Thermogutta terrifontis: one gene and its partner. The main gene of each other region encodes a partner of the protein of the gene in region 2 in a complex. Links are inferred from orthologs where the notes say so. Each region holds a gene or a part of one and is shown on either strand. Other genes may lie near its edges.

Region 1 (6,631 bases), 3.9 Mb from region 2 along the record:
CTTTCTGCGAAATCGGCACTTCCCGCATGTGCCGCTGCTGGAAGGCCAGCAATTTCTTGGGATCAAAGCTGGCGGGGGCTTTGTTCACGCGATCCAGGGAGAACACCCGCACCAGTTCCTCCCGTGTGAAATGCTCGGTCTTATCATCCAGTGACCACCCCAGCAGGGCCAGATAGTTCACGATCGCATCCGGCAGAAAACCGACCACCTTATAAAAGTCGACAATGACCGGATTGAAAAGTTCGCTGGAGGCTGCGTGTCCAATCTTTTGGGCGATCTTTTGGCCGAGTTCCATGAGCTCGGCAAAGTCCCGGTTTTTCAGGTACTTGTCGAGTTTCCGTTTGCTGAGCTTGACCTTGCTTCCTGGCTCGGCCACAACTGGGAGATGGGCAAATTGGGGCGCTTCATAGCCCAGTGACTGGAGGATGAAGACCTGCCGAGGAGTGTTCGACAGGTGCTCCTCCGCTCGAATGACGTGTGTGATACCAAACTCGTGGTCATCCACGGCGCTCGCCAGGTGGTAGAGCACCGTCCCGTCGGATCGCTGGATGACATGGTCCTGTTCCTGGGACCACTCGAATTCCACCGGCCCGCGAATGAGATCGTTAATCACGAGCTTCCCCTCGCGGGGCATTTTCAGTCGCACGACGCCCTGACGACCCTGGGCCCGGAATCGTGCGGCATCTGCTTCCGTTTCCGCCATAAAGCGGCGGCTGTATACGAACGGCCGTTTTTCTGCCTGCGCGGCTTCCCGCTCCGCTTGAATTTCCTCCGGCGTCGCAAAGTCCCAGTATGCGTGACCGCTTTTCAGCAGGCGACGGACAGCCTCCTGATAGATGGGCAACCGTTGCGATTGGAAGTAGGGGGCATGCGGCCCACCAACTTCCGGCCCTTCATCCCAATCGATCCCCAGCCACCGCAAACCATCCAGGATCGGCTGGAGGGCTTCTTCAACATTCCGCTGCTGATCCGTGTCGTCAATCCGCAGGATGAACTGTCCTCCATGACGGCGGGCGAACAGCCAGCAGAAGAGGGCCGTGCGAACACCGCCAATGTGGAGGTAACCCGTCGGACTGGGGGCAAATCTCGTGCGAACGCTCATCGTATTTGGTGTTTTTCCGGATCGTTATTCTGCCATGAAGTGTAAAGGTATAAGCGAACCCAAGATAGAGTTCCGAGCTTAGGTGGTGGTGGGGCCGGTCTGCCGTCTCTGTTCCATCGCGTCGATGTACGCGCGAAGCCGCTCCAGCTCATCCGTCACATGACGGAGCTTGAGCATGTTTTCGACACGTTTGAGTAATTCTGGCTTATGGATGGGTTTACTGAGAAAATCATCGCATCCCGCCGCCACGGCCCGCTCGATATCGCCCAACTCATTGAGAGCTGTCACCATCAGAATCATGATGTCTTTGGTGGCGGGGTCGCTTTTCAGCCGCTGACAAACCTCAAACCCGCTCATTTTGGGCATCATGATGTCGAGGAGGATGACGTCGGGATGGACTTTGCGGGCAAGCTCCAGGGTTTGCAGTCCATCGCTGGCGACGTAAATGTCGCAGTCGCACTGGGACAGATACGCTTCCAAAAGCTCCACGTTGGTGGGGTGGTCGTCCGCTATGAGAATCTTACTCTTTTGACTCATCATCCCCCTCGTTATGGTGGTTTCGCTCTCCGCCAGAATTTGCTGCGCCCAGCGGAATGGGAACACAGGGCCGGTGGCTAGCATATCGGCCCATTATACCCGCTGGCGATCACCGCCGAGAGAGATCTTATTCCGCAGGAGGCTGGCCCTTTCGGACGGGGCAGAAGCCACCCGCCGCGTGGCCGCTGGATGAGCGGCCTAATCCATCCGCATTTTGGCAGAGCCAAGTTTTTGATGTTTGGTAGGGGCAATTCATGAATTGCCCCTACCGCGGGCAATGGTCGGATGGACCCGCTCGTCGGGTCCGCTGTGCTACGTTCCTTGCGTCGGGCACGACGAGCGTGCCCCTCCGAAAAAATTCTCGGAGGGACGTGCTTATCAGGTCTGTATACCGCTGATTGCACGGTAGACGCAATTCATGAATGCCCCTTACCGCGGGCAATGGCTTCAGATTCCGACAGATCCTTCCAAAAAGTGGGGATGGGTCAGCCACCCCGACATATGGCACAAAGCTGCCCGCCAAATGGCGGCCAAGGTTACAGCCATAATTGGAGTCGCCCGCCCAGCATATCTGGAATTGCCTTTCGGGCGAGCTTCTCAATCAATCGCGGCGTGTAGCGGATGCTGAAATGGGAGGCGATGATCAGCTCGTTCTGAAAGCGGTCTCGCCGGGCGACCAGGTCGTCAATATGCACATGCCCAAATTTCCGAATCTTTTCCCCACGGTGATGGGGCGAAAGAAAAGTAACCTCCATGATGAGCACTTCTGCCCGGTACAGGTCGGGGTACTCGTCCAGGACGTCCACCCGTGTGTCGCCGAGATAGGCGACCCGCGGCAGACGGATTTCGTTGGTGACCTCCACGCCACTGAGACGCAGATCCCGGATTTTCTCGCCGGGCAGCCCATGGAACTCCGGTTTCAGTTTTTTCCGTCGTTCCCAAACGATGAATCCCAGCGAGGGGACGGTGTGCTGGGTGGGAACCGTTGTGACGACGAGTTCTCGGGAGAGCTCGACTTCCTGGCCAGGCGCTGTCGGCACAAGCTGGCAGGGAAGGCGTCCCCGATCCAGCCGCGCGATGATGTGAAGGAGCCTTTCCACGAGCGGGACGGCCTGTTCCGGCAGGTAAATAGTGGGCGGTTCCATCTTCATCATCCGCCGCCGCGAAACATACGCCGGAAGGGCCACCACATGATCGATATGGGTGTGTGACACAAACCATGAGGGCGTCCCCATGAATGCCCACGGTTGGCCCCCCAGATCAAAACCGAGCCGGAACTCCGGGATCCGCCAGTAGGTCTGAAAGGCGGCCCGGGAATACCCCTCGATGGTGATGTTTTTGTGCGAGAGCCTCTTGATCGGCAGATCTTCTAGCAGGACCGACTTCAGGGCCTCTTCGCCGGAAGCTCCCAAACACCGCTCATCATGATTTTGTGATTTGCGATTTTCCGAACTCACCGCGGCACGCTTTTCCGAAGGGACCATCACGTCTCCAGGTGGGTGATTTCCGCCCTTGTTCCAAAGAGCGTCACTATAAGCCCGGTAAGCCCCAGCCAACTTCATGGAAACGTCTATTGTCCGCTTTGGGAAGAGGCTTGCCCAGTGGTCGTGCCGTTGGCCATCTCCCCTTCTTCGGTTGCCGGAGGCGGTTCCCAGGGGTGATACGGGGGGCGGTCCTCGCGGAGAGAGAGGAGAATCTCGCCAAAGAGTTCTTCTTGGTGGACACGAATAAAGCCGAATCGTACCAACTCCAGCACCGCCATGAAGATCCCAACCAGCGTGGATTTGTGCATCCCGGGCAAGAAGAGTTCGCGAAACGCGAGTTGTTGGCAATCGAGCAACCGCCGATAGATACGCTCCATGAAGACCTGGATGGGGGTGTCATCATAGACGAGCGTCGTTCCTGCCTGGACCTCGCTTTCCTGGAGGACCCTCAAAAAAGCCTGGACCAGGTCCCACAGGTGGACTTCTTGCAGCGGTTCATCCGCGGGCTGAATCGGGCTCTCCCCGAGGTCATCGCTCAGACGCCGGAGACGCGTTTGCCATTCTTTGGCACGCTCCTCAAGCAGATACGCCAGATCCCGGTAGCGCTTGTACTCCAGAAGCCGCCGGACCAATTCTTCACGCGGTTCGGAGACAAATTCCTCTGGCATCTCCTCCCCGTGCGGTAACAGTTCATAAGATTTGAGCTCCACCAGCCAGCTTGCCATGGCCAGATAGTCGGCTGCCGTGTCAACATCCAGCGGCTGGGCTGATTCCACAAACTGCAGGAACTGTTCCGCGATTTCTGAAACCGAAATCTCCGTGATGGCCAGCTCGTGTTTGCGAATGAGGTAGAGGAGAACATCGAGCGGGCCGCGGAAGACGTCCAGATTGACGCGGAATTCTGTCGTTCCACCCGCCATTCTGGTTCACCTTTCGGCCATGGGCCCGGGCATACCCCACACGTTCTAAAATCCTTTGCCGCGATGCATTACAAATACTCCCGCCATCCCCGCCGTTCCAGCTCCTTCAGAAGATTGCGAACATCTTCCTCGCGATTTTTGTCAGCCACAAGTGTGACGTCCGGAGTGACCACAACAACCAGGTCTTTGACCCCCAGCGTGGCGATAAGATGGTCATCCCGGCGACTGTGAACGATCGTGCCATCTGCATCCCAAAAGATCACCCGCGGGGCATCAGCGACGTTACCTCTCTCATCCACGGTCAGCAGCCGCTCCAGTGCCCGCCAACCACCAACGTCATCCCAGCGAAACGTCGCCTCGATCACGACAACATTGTTTGCCTTTTCCATCACCGCATAGTCAATGGAGATGCTTTTGATCTGCTGGAATTCGGATTCCAGAATCTCGCCGAATCGGGGTGAGTCAGCGGCTGCGGCAATTCGGGCAAGGGGCTGAAAAACTTCCGGACAGTACTCCTCCAGCGCCTGCCACAAAGTGGCGGCCTTCCAAACAAAAATGCCCGCATTCCAGTAGAAAGTACCGGCTTCCAGGTATTTTTGAGCCGTTTCCCGAGATGGCTTTTCCCAGAACTGTCGCGCCTGAAATATTCGGTGTTGGGGCGCTGTCTCCGTCCGAACGGGCTCCTCAAGTTTACTGCTCTCGGGAAGAGCCAGAGGTTCACCGCGCTCAATGTAGCCGAAAGAGGGTGAGGGATATGTAGGCGGGATGCCGAACGTCACCAACCGCCGAGGATCTTCCATGACCAGCCGCACGCCGGTTTGCAAATCCTGGATAAACGCTTCATCCGGCGACACCACATGGTCGGCGGGCAACACCGCCATGATCGCGTCCGGGTCTTCCCGCAGAAGCCGAGCGGCGGCCAGGCCCAAACACGGTGCCGTGTTGCGGGGAGCCGGTTCCACTAGGATCGCCGTCCGGGGAAGAAAAGACAGCTCTTCCGCGATTGCAGGCGCTAAATCTTTGCTCGTCGCCACGAAGATACGATCCAGAGGAACCAGCGGCAGAACGCGATCCACCGTGGCCCGGAGTAAACTTTTCTCTCCCCCGATGGGCAGGAGTTGCTTGGGACGGGCGGCGCGACTCTCCGGCCAGAGGCGGGTTCCGGATCCCCCAGCCAAAATCACCGCATGGAGCATGTGTGCCGTCTCCCGAAACTCCCTTAATCCATTCGCTTGCTCTCACCTGATGTGACAGTGCAATCCGGGACAATCATCCCAAGGAAGATGGACGTCCCCGGGGAGGCTCAGCTCACATTTCCACCTGGAGAGCCCGAATCCGCGGTTCAAGGCGGGACGGACCGATCCGCACTTTATATTGCTCGTCCTGGCTCATCCCGACCGTCTCTCCATCATGGATGACCGGACCATTTTCGAGCAGATAATATGCGATGTTGTACACCCGCTCGTAGACAAACTGCGGTTGCTGCCGGGTGTTGTAGACTTCAATTTCGGGAAGTGAAAAGGCCGCCATACCCCGGGTGAATAAAGTCAGAGTTTGATCCTCCTCGATCTCTCCGTGAAAGGCCACCCACAGCTCCAGCGGAAACTGCCCCGGTCCCATCTGTCGCGCCGAATTGATAAAGTCTTCCGGCTTGTGGACCAGGAGGGAACGGGGCCAAAACACCGCCACGGAATCCGTAATCTGAGCCAGAGCCGCTGTGATTTGAGTCAGAAGAATGTACCGCTCAAGGGGATCCTGCGGCGGTTCGGGCAGAACAACGACCAGATGCGCCGTGTGCTTATCGATGGCCTCATGGGCATCCGGCCAGTACCAGGCCGACAGGCAGGCGAGCTCGAGATCCTCTTTCGGAACGGGGTCATCTTCCGAAAGGATGAAGGCCACGGTATCGCCTATCCGAATCGCCTGAAATGGCGGCAAATCCAGATCCGGGGGCAGCGCCACGAGAGCTTCCTCAAGGGCCGGGAGACCCTCCCAGTTTGCCTGGAGGGCTTCGTCGAGCTTTTCCAAAGACGGTTTGGTAGGAGACCGTAACAACACCATTGCCAGCGGGGGTTCCATAAATCACCTCTCAATCTCTCCGCACGTTTTTACACGCCCAGTAAGAGGGCGCCATTGTGACCACCGGGTGCCCCCGCAAAGGCCCTCATCGGCGACCAATCCCCAGTCGTATCCCTTTGCCGACGGACATCCGCGTGACTTGCGCATTCTAGCGCAGCCGGAAAAAAAGAGCAAGGCAAAAGGGATCCGAAATTCACTCATGCATTTTCTTCCGGGGCTTGATGAATCGCTCCCATGCTGCATGGAGCACGGCCCCACCGAATTCCGGTAGCGGAAATTCGTGAATTGCCCCGACGTCCGGTCGAACATCACTCATAACAGTACAGTAGTTCCATCGCAGCGCGCTTGAAGCAACCGCCGGGATTGGGAGGTATATAACTTCCGATGCCAACGGCTGTTGTGATTGCGTCCTTTGTGCGGCCGAAGGAATCCAGCGTGTTTCAAAGAAGTGTTTCCAAAAGGAGCCGGAATTTCCGGAGTTCGGCGTTTTGGTCCACGCCTGGCTCGGG
Region 2 (8,080 bases):
CGGGTTGGCCATGTCGATTGCCGTGCTGTCTCTGTGGGCGGGTTGCACGGCGCTGACGCTCACATTTCCGCTGCTCAACCGCTCGCTTGGCCCGCACGGCACTTTCTGGCTCTACAGCAGCATTTGCGTGCTGGGGTTTGTTGTGATCGCGTTAGCGCTTCCGGAAACCAAGGGGAAGAGCCTCGAACAAATCGAGCACGAACTCCTGGGCTGACGCGATGTTCCCGCTGACCGGGCCAGGGGCCAGCGGACTATTTCACCGGTCACGGGCATCACCGGTCAAGTCTCCGCGTGGCACGTCGGTCAAGGGTTGGAACTGTTTGCTGGGGATGGTGGCTCGATGGCATCGAGGCCGCCCTGCTTTTCCTGGCCATCTACAAACAGACGCCCCCCTTTGTCCACCCAGGCGGGTGCCGTGTTGCCCAGCACCTGGCTGTTGAACACGTGCAATTCCGAGTACGGAAAAGTGATGATTTGGGCCGCTCCATTGTCTCCGAGAAGTGAATCCAAGAGATCTGCGCGACAGGCACCGCCGATGGAAAGCCCGGCCCGGCCGTTTCCCCGCAGGACAACCCTTTGCAGACGGATCTCCCGGGCTGTGTTGGCGAGGCTGATTCCATCCAGTTGATAGCCCTGGATGGTGAGGTCCCGGATGGTTACCCCATGCACGTGATGGAGCGTGATTCCCACGGTGAGTTTCGCGTAGCGGAGGGGATAATCTTCCGGCCGGTGGTCGGGTTCCACGCAAAAGTAAATTTTTCCTTCAAAGAGACACCATTCGAGTGGTTCGAGCTTGGGTGGTGCTTCGGAAGAGTTGGTCACAAAGACCCGTTTTGCCGGTCGGTCGCCGAGAAAGAGTTGCTGATGACTTCTCTGTTCTGGCGTGAACCGATAGACGGCCCGTCCCCAGCGTTGCCAGGCCTGCCGATCCAGTTCCCAGGCGTCCACTGGAACGGGAGCGGAGCCGTCCAGCACGGCCCCGTTTCCGTCGAGGATGAGGTCCTGCAGAATTCCCCGACTGAGGCGCTGACCGGCCAGCGTGATCGATTCGCGATAGGGCGTCTTTGTGGGAGCCAGCACAATGCGATCCCCCGGCTGCGCCAGCTCAATCGCCCGGGTAATCGACCGCACAGGCCCGTCGACGGTGCTCCCTGGGGTGGCCACCCGGCCGAAAAACGCATCGTCGCCGGCCTCATTGTTGACAAAAATATCGCGCCCGGGGCTGCTCCCCACCTCAGCAATCCAGCAGCCGACAATAACGGCCACAACCAGTGTTCCACGAAATGCGAGCCGATTCTCTCTCGACACCATGGTTCAGGGATCCTTCGCGGCACAATCCATCAGATATGAAGGAGTATGTGAAAGCCTTGTGCCAGCGTGTCAGGTCAGGCTTGAGTGAAAAATTTCTTAATTGCCCAAGTTTAGCATCGGGCAGTCATCGCTGCCAACGGGATGGCGGGGTGCCTCGGTGGGGAACTTCGGAGGGCACGCTCATTGTGCCCGATAATAGGGATGGATGATCAAACGTTGAACGGCGGACCTGACAAGCAGGTCCCTCCGAGAAATCATCCGGAGGGCACGCTCATTGTGCCCGATATTAGGGATGGATGATCAAACGTTGAACGGCGGACCTGACAAGCAGGTCCCTCCGGAAAACGTCCCTCCGGGAAAAACGGGCCCGACAAGCGGGTCCCTCCGATGTTGTAGGGGCAATTCATGAATTGCCTCTCCAGCAATTCGGCGAGATCGTCGTGCCCGGCGAAACTGGCCTGCAGCGGGGAAAGACTGTTAATCGACTATGGAACTCGCACCGCAACCGAAGTGTTCCCCAAGAGGATTCTGAACGGCCGAGGCGAAGGCAAGGATGTCCACAGCGAGTTCCTGAATCCGGCTGGCAGCTCCCACAAGATGGGCGCAAAGGTCTGGTGGTTTTTCGGCAAGTTTTTGCGCCATCTTGTCGCGTTCCTGGTCGATCTGGTTGAGCGCGTCCTGGATGATCTCTTCCGCGGTGTTATCTCCCGCCGGTTGCTGGCCGTTTGCCCGGGCGCGCTCCGAAAGCACAAGGTTTCGGAACCAGCGGAGGAGGGAGGCCCGACTCACCACTCCGACGGGAACGCCTCGGTCGGTGATGATCACCCGTCGCATGGCCACGCGGCAGAGGAACTCGTAGATCACCCGCACCGGCGTGTCGGCGGGATACGTGATGACGTGGGGCCGCATGAGCTCCGAGATGGGACGGTTCCAGCCTTCCGAGGAAGTGATGGCCTCCATGAGGTCCTTTTCCGAGACGATTCCGATGAGTTGTCCGTTTTCGTTGACCACGGGAGCGGAGCTAATGCGTGAGCGGAGAAAGTAAGCCGCCACGTGTTCCACTGTCTCATCGCCCTGGAGAGGGGCCACGATGGGCGTCATGACGTGCTCCGCCAAAATCCCCTCGAAGAGGTCATGACGTCGATGAGACTCGTCCAGATTGAATTCCACATTCTGGTTGACCGTTCGAAAACTGACCACCCGGTCACGGCCAGTGCGTTTAGCACAGAGCAGGGCCTGATCCGCTTGATCGACGAGCTGTTCGGGCGTGAGTGTGTCCTCGTAAAGACCGGAAACGCCGATGCTACAGCTCACTGTGAGCTTTTTATCCACCACATCGATTTGCGTTGCCCGCAACATTTCCCGAAATCGCTCCGCCCAATTGACGGCCTGCTCTTCGGTCGTTTCCGGAAGCAGCACGCAGAACTCTTCACCGCCATATCGGGCCACCACATCGGAGTGCCGGCAGGAACGGAGGAGTGTATCGGCTGCGACCTTAAGGACCACATCGCCCACCGGATGCCCGTATACATCGTTGATTCGCTTGAAAAAGTCGAGGTCGAGCATCGCACAACTGAGGGGACGATTGGTTCGTCGGGCCCGCTGGAATTCGTAGGAGAGAATGTCGTAAAAACTGCGCTGAGAGAGAAGCCCGGTGAGGGCATCCGTGCGGGCAAGTTGCTGGAGTTTGCGTTCGCCTTCCAGGATGCGAGCGGCTGCCCGAAGTCGGGCCACCAGTTCCGCCTCGCGGATCGGTTTGGAAAGAAAGTCATCGGCCCCGCTTTCCAGCCCCTCCACGACCCATTTCGGATCGTTCCGGGAAGTCAGAATGAGCAAATAAACGTAATGTGGTAGGGGCAACCGCCGGATTTCGCGGCAGAGCTGAGGGCCTTCCACGCCCGGCATTTCCCAGTCCGTGATCACAATGTCGGGCGGCTCCTCACGAGCCATTTGGAGGGCCTCGCTGCCGTTGGCCGCCTCCCGCACGCAATAGCCGGCCCGAGTCAACCACCGTGCGAGAATCCTTCGAATGAGATCGTCGTCATCAGCGACAATGATGTTCCGAATATGAATCGGTGCGGTGACCCCAGATGGTGCAACAGTGGACATGTTGTCCGTCTGGCCGGAGGGCGCATCCTTCGGCTCCACAGTCGGCTGGGGAGTGATGAAGCCCTCCGGCTCCAAAACGCGGTTGGTTTGTGCCTCGCTCATACGATTCATCACCACAGTCTGCGTTCCCAGCAATCCACATCTTCCCTGTAACCATAGCCCAGCCCGTGGCACGCGACACCGTTTTTCAACCCTTGGAGAGCCTCAAATCGGGCAGGGATGTAGTGAAGGAGCCGAGTGTAACAGCAAAACCGAAAAAAAGAGCTTCGCCGACCAGTTCACCCCGTGGCGGGGGGCAATAGTCTCCCATTTCAGGCCGCTTTTTCCTGGGTGCGTGAAGATTCACTTCTCGCCGGGGCGGTGCTCAAGATTTCGCCGTTATCGCTGAGGTCCTCAAATCGAACAGAAACGCGTTTGGACACCCCCGACTCTTCCATTGTGATCCCGTAAATCGTGTCCGCGCAGGTGACGGTGCGCTTGGAGTGCGTGACGATGACGAATTGTGTGAGTGAGAGAAACTCCCGCAGCACGCGGGTGAAGCGATCGATATTGGCTTCATCCAAGGCCGCGTCCACCTCGTCAAGGACACAAAACGGACTGGGGCGACTGCGAAAGATGGCCAGAAGCAATGCGACGCACGTCAGGCTCTTTTCCCCACCGCTGAGCAGTGAGATATTGCGGGGTTCCTTTCCGGGAGGGCGGGCGATGATTTCGATCCCACTTTCCAGTATGTCAACGCCTTCCTCCAGCTCAATACTGGCCTGGCCTCCGCCGAAGAGCTCCCGAAACAGCATGGCGAAATGTTCGCTCACCGTCTGCAAGGTCGCGGCGAAGAGACGGCGGCTGTCGGCGTTGATCCGTTCGATGATCCGCAAAAGCGCCGCTTTCGCTGAGACGAGATCCTGATACTGGCTGGAGAGTGTGTTGTAGCGCTCCTCGAGTTCGCGGAGTTCCTCCAGCGCTTCCAGGTTGACGTTACCCAAATAGTGAATCTTCCGACGCAGATCGTCGATGGCCGCGGCGATTTCGGCCCGGTCGCGTGTTTCCTCGGGTGAGGCGGGCTGATCGATTTCTGCCAGAGAGATGTTGTAATCCTCTTCCGCCCGCTGGAGCAGGGTCGCTTTTTCGTGCCGGATGGAGTTGAGCTCGAGATCAATTTTGTGTCGTTGTTCCTCGGTTTCCTTGAGGCGGCGACGCGTTTCCTGGAGGCGGTGCTGAAGGGCCTGCCGCTGCTTGTGGACGGCTTCCCGCTCCTCTCCTGCCTGGTGCAGGGCAAGCGTGAGACCGTCCTTTGCGGAATAGAGTTCAGCCAGCGTCATCTCCACAGAGAGGATCTTTCGCTGGGATTGCCGCCAGGCCGTTTCCGTTTCTGAAAAACGTAGCTGAAGATCCGCCAACTCTTTCAGGCGTTCCTGCGCCGCCTGTTCCTGTCGTCGCAGTTCGTGACGAAGGGCTTGCAGTCGTTCTTCGCTTTTGGCCAGCTCGACCTTGAGTGCCGTGAGCAGGCCGTGATGTTCCTGGACGTCGTTTTCCAGTCGAGATATTTCCTCTCCCAGTCGCGCCAGGTCCTGTTCGATTTGGCGTGCCGCGTTTTCGTAATCACCCTTAGCCTGAACGGCCGCATCTCGGGATTGCCGGAGTTTCTCGCAGGCCTGATCCAGCTCGGCGAATTCACTCTCAATGGATTGCCAGCGCTGCGTGCTTTCCTCGGTCCGCCGCTGCAGTTGCCGCTCTTGCTGTTCGATTTCGCGGAGTTTATCGGCGAGGCGGCGTCGCTGTTCCGTCAACTCGTTCAGATGGGTCTCGGCTTCCTCCCAGGCTCGTCGCGTTTCCTGGAGGTGTGCTTCCAGTTTTCCGGCGGTCTGCTCCCATTCGGCAAGTGCCCGAAGCAGGCTCCGCAATTCGCTGCGTCGGGAGATGAGGCCGGTCACGGCGCTTTTGGGGCCGGCGATCACCAGACCATCCGAAGTGACCACCTCTCCCGCCATGGTGACAAACCGACTTTGGGGATACCGACGCGCCAGCTCCAGCCCTGTTTCCAGGGACTCCACGAACCATACATTCCCCAAAAGAAGGCGGCGAAGAGGGAGGATCTCCTCGGGGACCATCACAAATTGTTCGGCGTTCCCGAGGACACCGGGAACGGCGGCCAGTTCGCGGGCAACGGCCTCGTGGGAAGACGCCGCGGCGGCGGGTTCCAGGCGGTCCAGGCAGAAGACGCCGACCCGGCCGGTGAGGCCCGCATTGCCCTGCCGAAGTTGCTCCAGGAAGGGACGGCTATCTCGAAGGACGACCCATTGGGGGGCGTCTCCCAGCGCTGCGTCCACGAGGAACGCCACCTGTAGCTCCACCTGAAACAGATCGGCGACCAGGCCGCAAAGAGAAGCCGCTGCGCCGTCACCGCTCTGGCGCATTCGCTGCAAGAAGTCCTTGACGCCGCTATCGATCCCTTCCAGGCGTTCCTCCCATTCCTGAAGCAGTCGGGCACGTTCCCGCGCCGCCGTCCGTCGTTCCTGCAGCTCGGCCAGTTCCGACTGAACACGAAGACAGTCCTCGCGGCACTGGTCACGGCGTTCCGTAGCCAGGTGGATGCCGTGCTGGATGTCCTCCAGTTCGCGAAGCACATTCTCGTGCCGACGGCGAACGGCCTCGTGCTCCTGGCCAAGGTCGGTGATGACCTGTTGCAGCCGCTCGCGTTCCTGTTGCAACCGTTGAATCGTTGCCGCATGGACCTGCAACTGGCCTTCGTGCTGTCGGGCTTCCGCATCTGCTGCGAGGGATTTTTGAAGCAGTTCCCAGTGCCGCGCGCGGAGTTCCTCATACTCCGTTCGGCGACGGTCGAGAACCTCGAGGCGCTCCGTGAGGAGGCGTTCGCCCTCGGCGATCTGGCGGACGAGGTCGCGATATTGCGACTCCGCTGCCGCCAGGGCCTCCGCCAGGGAATGCCGCTGCGTCTCGACGTCTTCGGCACGGAGCGTCAAACCTGCCAGGGATTTTCTGAGCCGTGTCAATTCCCGTTCCAGTTCGCGGGATCGGGTGTGCTCGTGTTCGAGTTCGGCTTCCGCCGCGGCAATTTGTTCGCGATTGACGGAAAGGGCCTTCTGCAGAGTGGAGAGCTGTTCGTCGCACCGGCTCTGGAGGTCTTCCGCGGTGGCTAGCTCCTGTTCCAGGTGTTCGCACTGGGCGGAAAGGTCGGCCTGAAGCCCAGCCAGGCGGTTCTCTTGCTCTTCCAATCGAGCAAGTTCCTGATTGAATTTCTGCCAATCGAGTCTTGCCAGATGGATCCGCAGGGAGCGTAGTTCCTCGGCGTATTTCTGATAGCGCTGGGCCTTTCCCGCTTGGGAGCGGACCACGCGGAGGCGGCTTTCCACTTCCTCCACGATGTCGCGGAGGCGGACGAGATTCTGTTCGAGGCGCTCCAGCCGCCGCTGCGCTTCGAGCTTGCGGCTTTTGAATCGGCTGATACCGGCCGCCTCTTCGAACACGGCCCGGCGTTCTAACGGGGTTGCCTGGAGAAGCTGGTCGATCTTGCCCTGTTCAATGACCGAGTAAGCCTGGGTGGCCAGGCCGGTGCCCGCCAGCAAATCGCGGATATCCCGCAGTCGGCAGGGCTGCCGATTGATGAGATACTCGCTTTCCCCGCTCCGATAGAGTCGCCGGGTGATGTGAACCTCGGGGGTATCGATGGGCAAAATGCCCCGGGAGTTATCGAGGGTGATGGTGATCTCCGCGAAATTGAGGGGCCGCCGCGTCGCCGACCCATTAAAGATGACATCCGTCATCTCCTTTCCGCGGAGATTCTTGATGCTTTGCTCGCCCAGGACCCACTTGATGGCGTCAACAACATTCGACTTTCCGGAGCCATTTGGCCCGACAATGGCGGTGATCCCCGGACGGAACTCAAACCGGGTCCGGTCGGCGAAGCTCTTAAAGCCCACTATTTCCAACGCTTTGAGCATATCTCCCAGATTCTCACGCCAGTCAGGATCTGTGGGGGAGCATACGACGTTTGGGTGACCTGCCGTCTTCGTCGCGCGCCAGTTCGGGTTATTTTCCCCAGGATACCCGATTCCACCAATCAGGACGAGGTCGTTTTTGAGACGGGGTCACAAGGAGCTTAACGGGAGGGCGGAAGTGGCCCGGCGATGGCCCCTCGGATGTGGCAAATTGAATGTTCTATAGGGGATCTGCTGCGTGCCGGCCTTTTCGCGCCGCGGAATGCCGCAAATATACGACGTTTCCCCTACTTTTTGGCCCCCTGCAAAGACGACATAGGTCCTTGGTAGTGTGAAAAAACTTTACTTCAAGGATTCCAGCGTGGTTGCCCTTCAGCTTGTGCTTGCTTTCACATTTCTGGCCGTGGCCGCCTTTGCGGGGCTTGTGTCTGTGCGTGGTTGAAACGGGATCGGCTCACACGTCCGTTTTCCACAGCCCGTGCAAATTGCAGTATGCACGGATGGTCGCCGCTCCTTTTGTGGCGGGTAATTTCACTTCGGGTTGCTGCCCGGGCTGAAGTTCCACCCGGCACACGGCCTCTTCCGTGACCACCTCCACCCATTCGATGAGATGTTCGGCGGTCATCGGGTGGGGCACACTGCCGACCTTGACATGGAAAGAGGAGCCTTCCCGGGTGGCCACCGGGACATGTTTTTCTTTGGAC

The links.
Region 1: the proteins of smc (region 2) and THTE_RS16605 are in contact, whole or in part, in a crystal structure (PDB 3ZGX), measured with the Bacillus subtilis proteins. The link is inferred for Thermogutta terrifontis from one-to-one orthologs.

Annotation. Positions count from the first base shown.
Region 1 is NZ_CP018477.1:4,483,046-4,489,676, reverse strand. What follows is about bases 2,127-4,915. They hold THTE_RS16605 (segregation and condensation protein A), read right to left. Parts: upstream 4,044-4,915; coding sequence 3,210-4,043; downstream 2,127-3,209. Other genes in these bases: THTE_RS16600 (mannose-1-phosphate guanylyltransferase), read right to left, coding at 4,112-4,915; THTE_RS16610 (MBL fold metallo-hydrolase), read right to left, coding at 2,176-3,123. In the rest of the region: gltX (glutamate--tRNA ligase), read right to left, coding at 1-1,102; THTE_RS16615 (response regulator), read right to left, coding at 1,181-1,642; more of THTE_RS16600, read right to left, coding at 4,916-5,239; THTE_RS16595 (DUF4261 domain-containing protein), read right to left, coding at 5,352-6,122; THTE_RS16590 (sugar phosphate isomerase/epimerase family protein), read right to left, coding at 6,563-6,631. UniProt on the Bacillus subtilis protein: Participates in chromosomal partition during cell division. May act via the formation of a condensin-like complex containing Smc and ScpB that pull DNA away from mid-cell into both cell halves.
Region 2 is NZ_CP018477.1:552,385-560,464, forward strand. The notes cover bases 3,532-7,769. They hold smc (chromosome segregation protein SMC), read right to left. Parts: upstream 7,380-7,769; coding sequence 3,732-7,379; downstream 3,532-3,731. In the rest of the region: THTE_RS02020 (sugar porter family MFS transporter), read left to right, coding at 1-214; THTE_RS02025 (right-handed parallel beta-helix repeat-containing protein), read right to left, coding at 304-1,311; THTE_RS02030 (diguanylate cyclase), read right to left, coding at 1,789-3,522; THTE_RS02040 (desulfoferrodoxin), read right to left, coding at 7,831-8,080. UniProt on the Bacillus subtilis protein: Required for chromosome condensation and partitioning.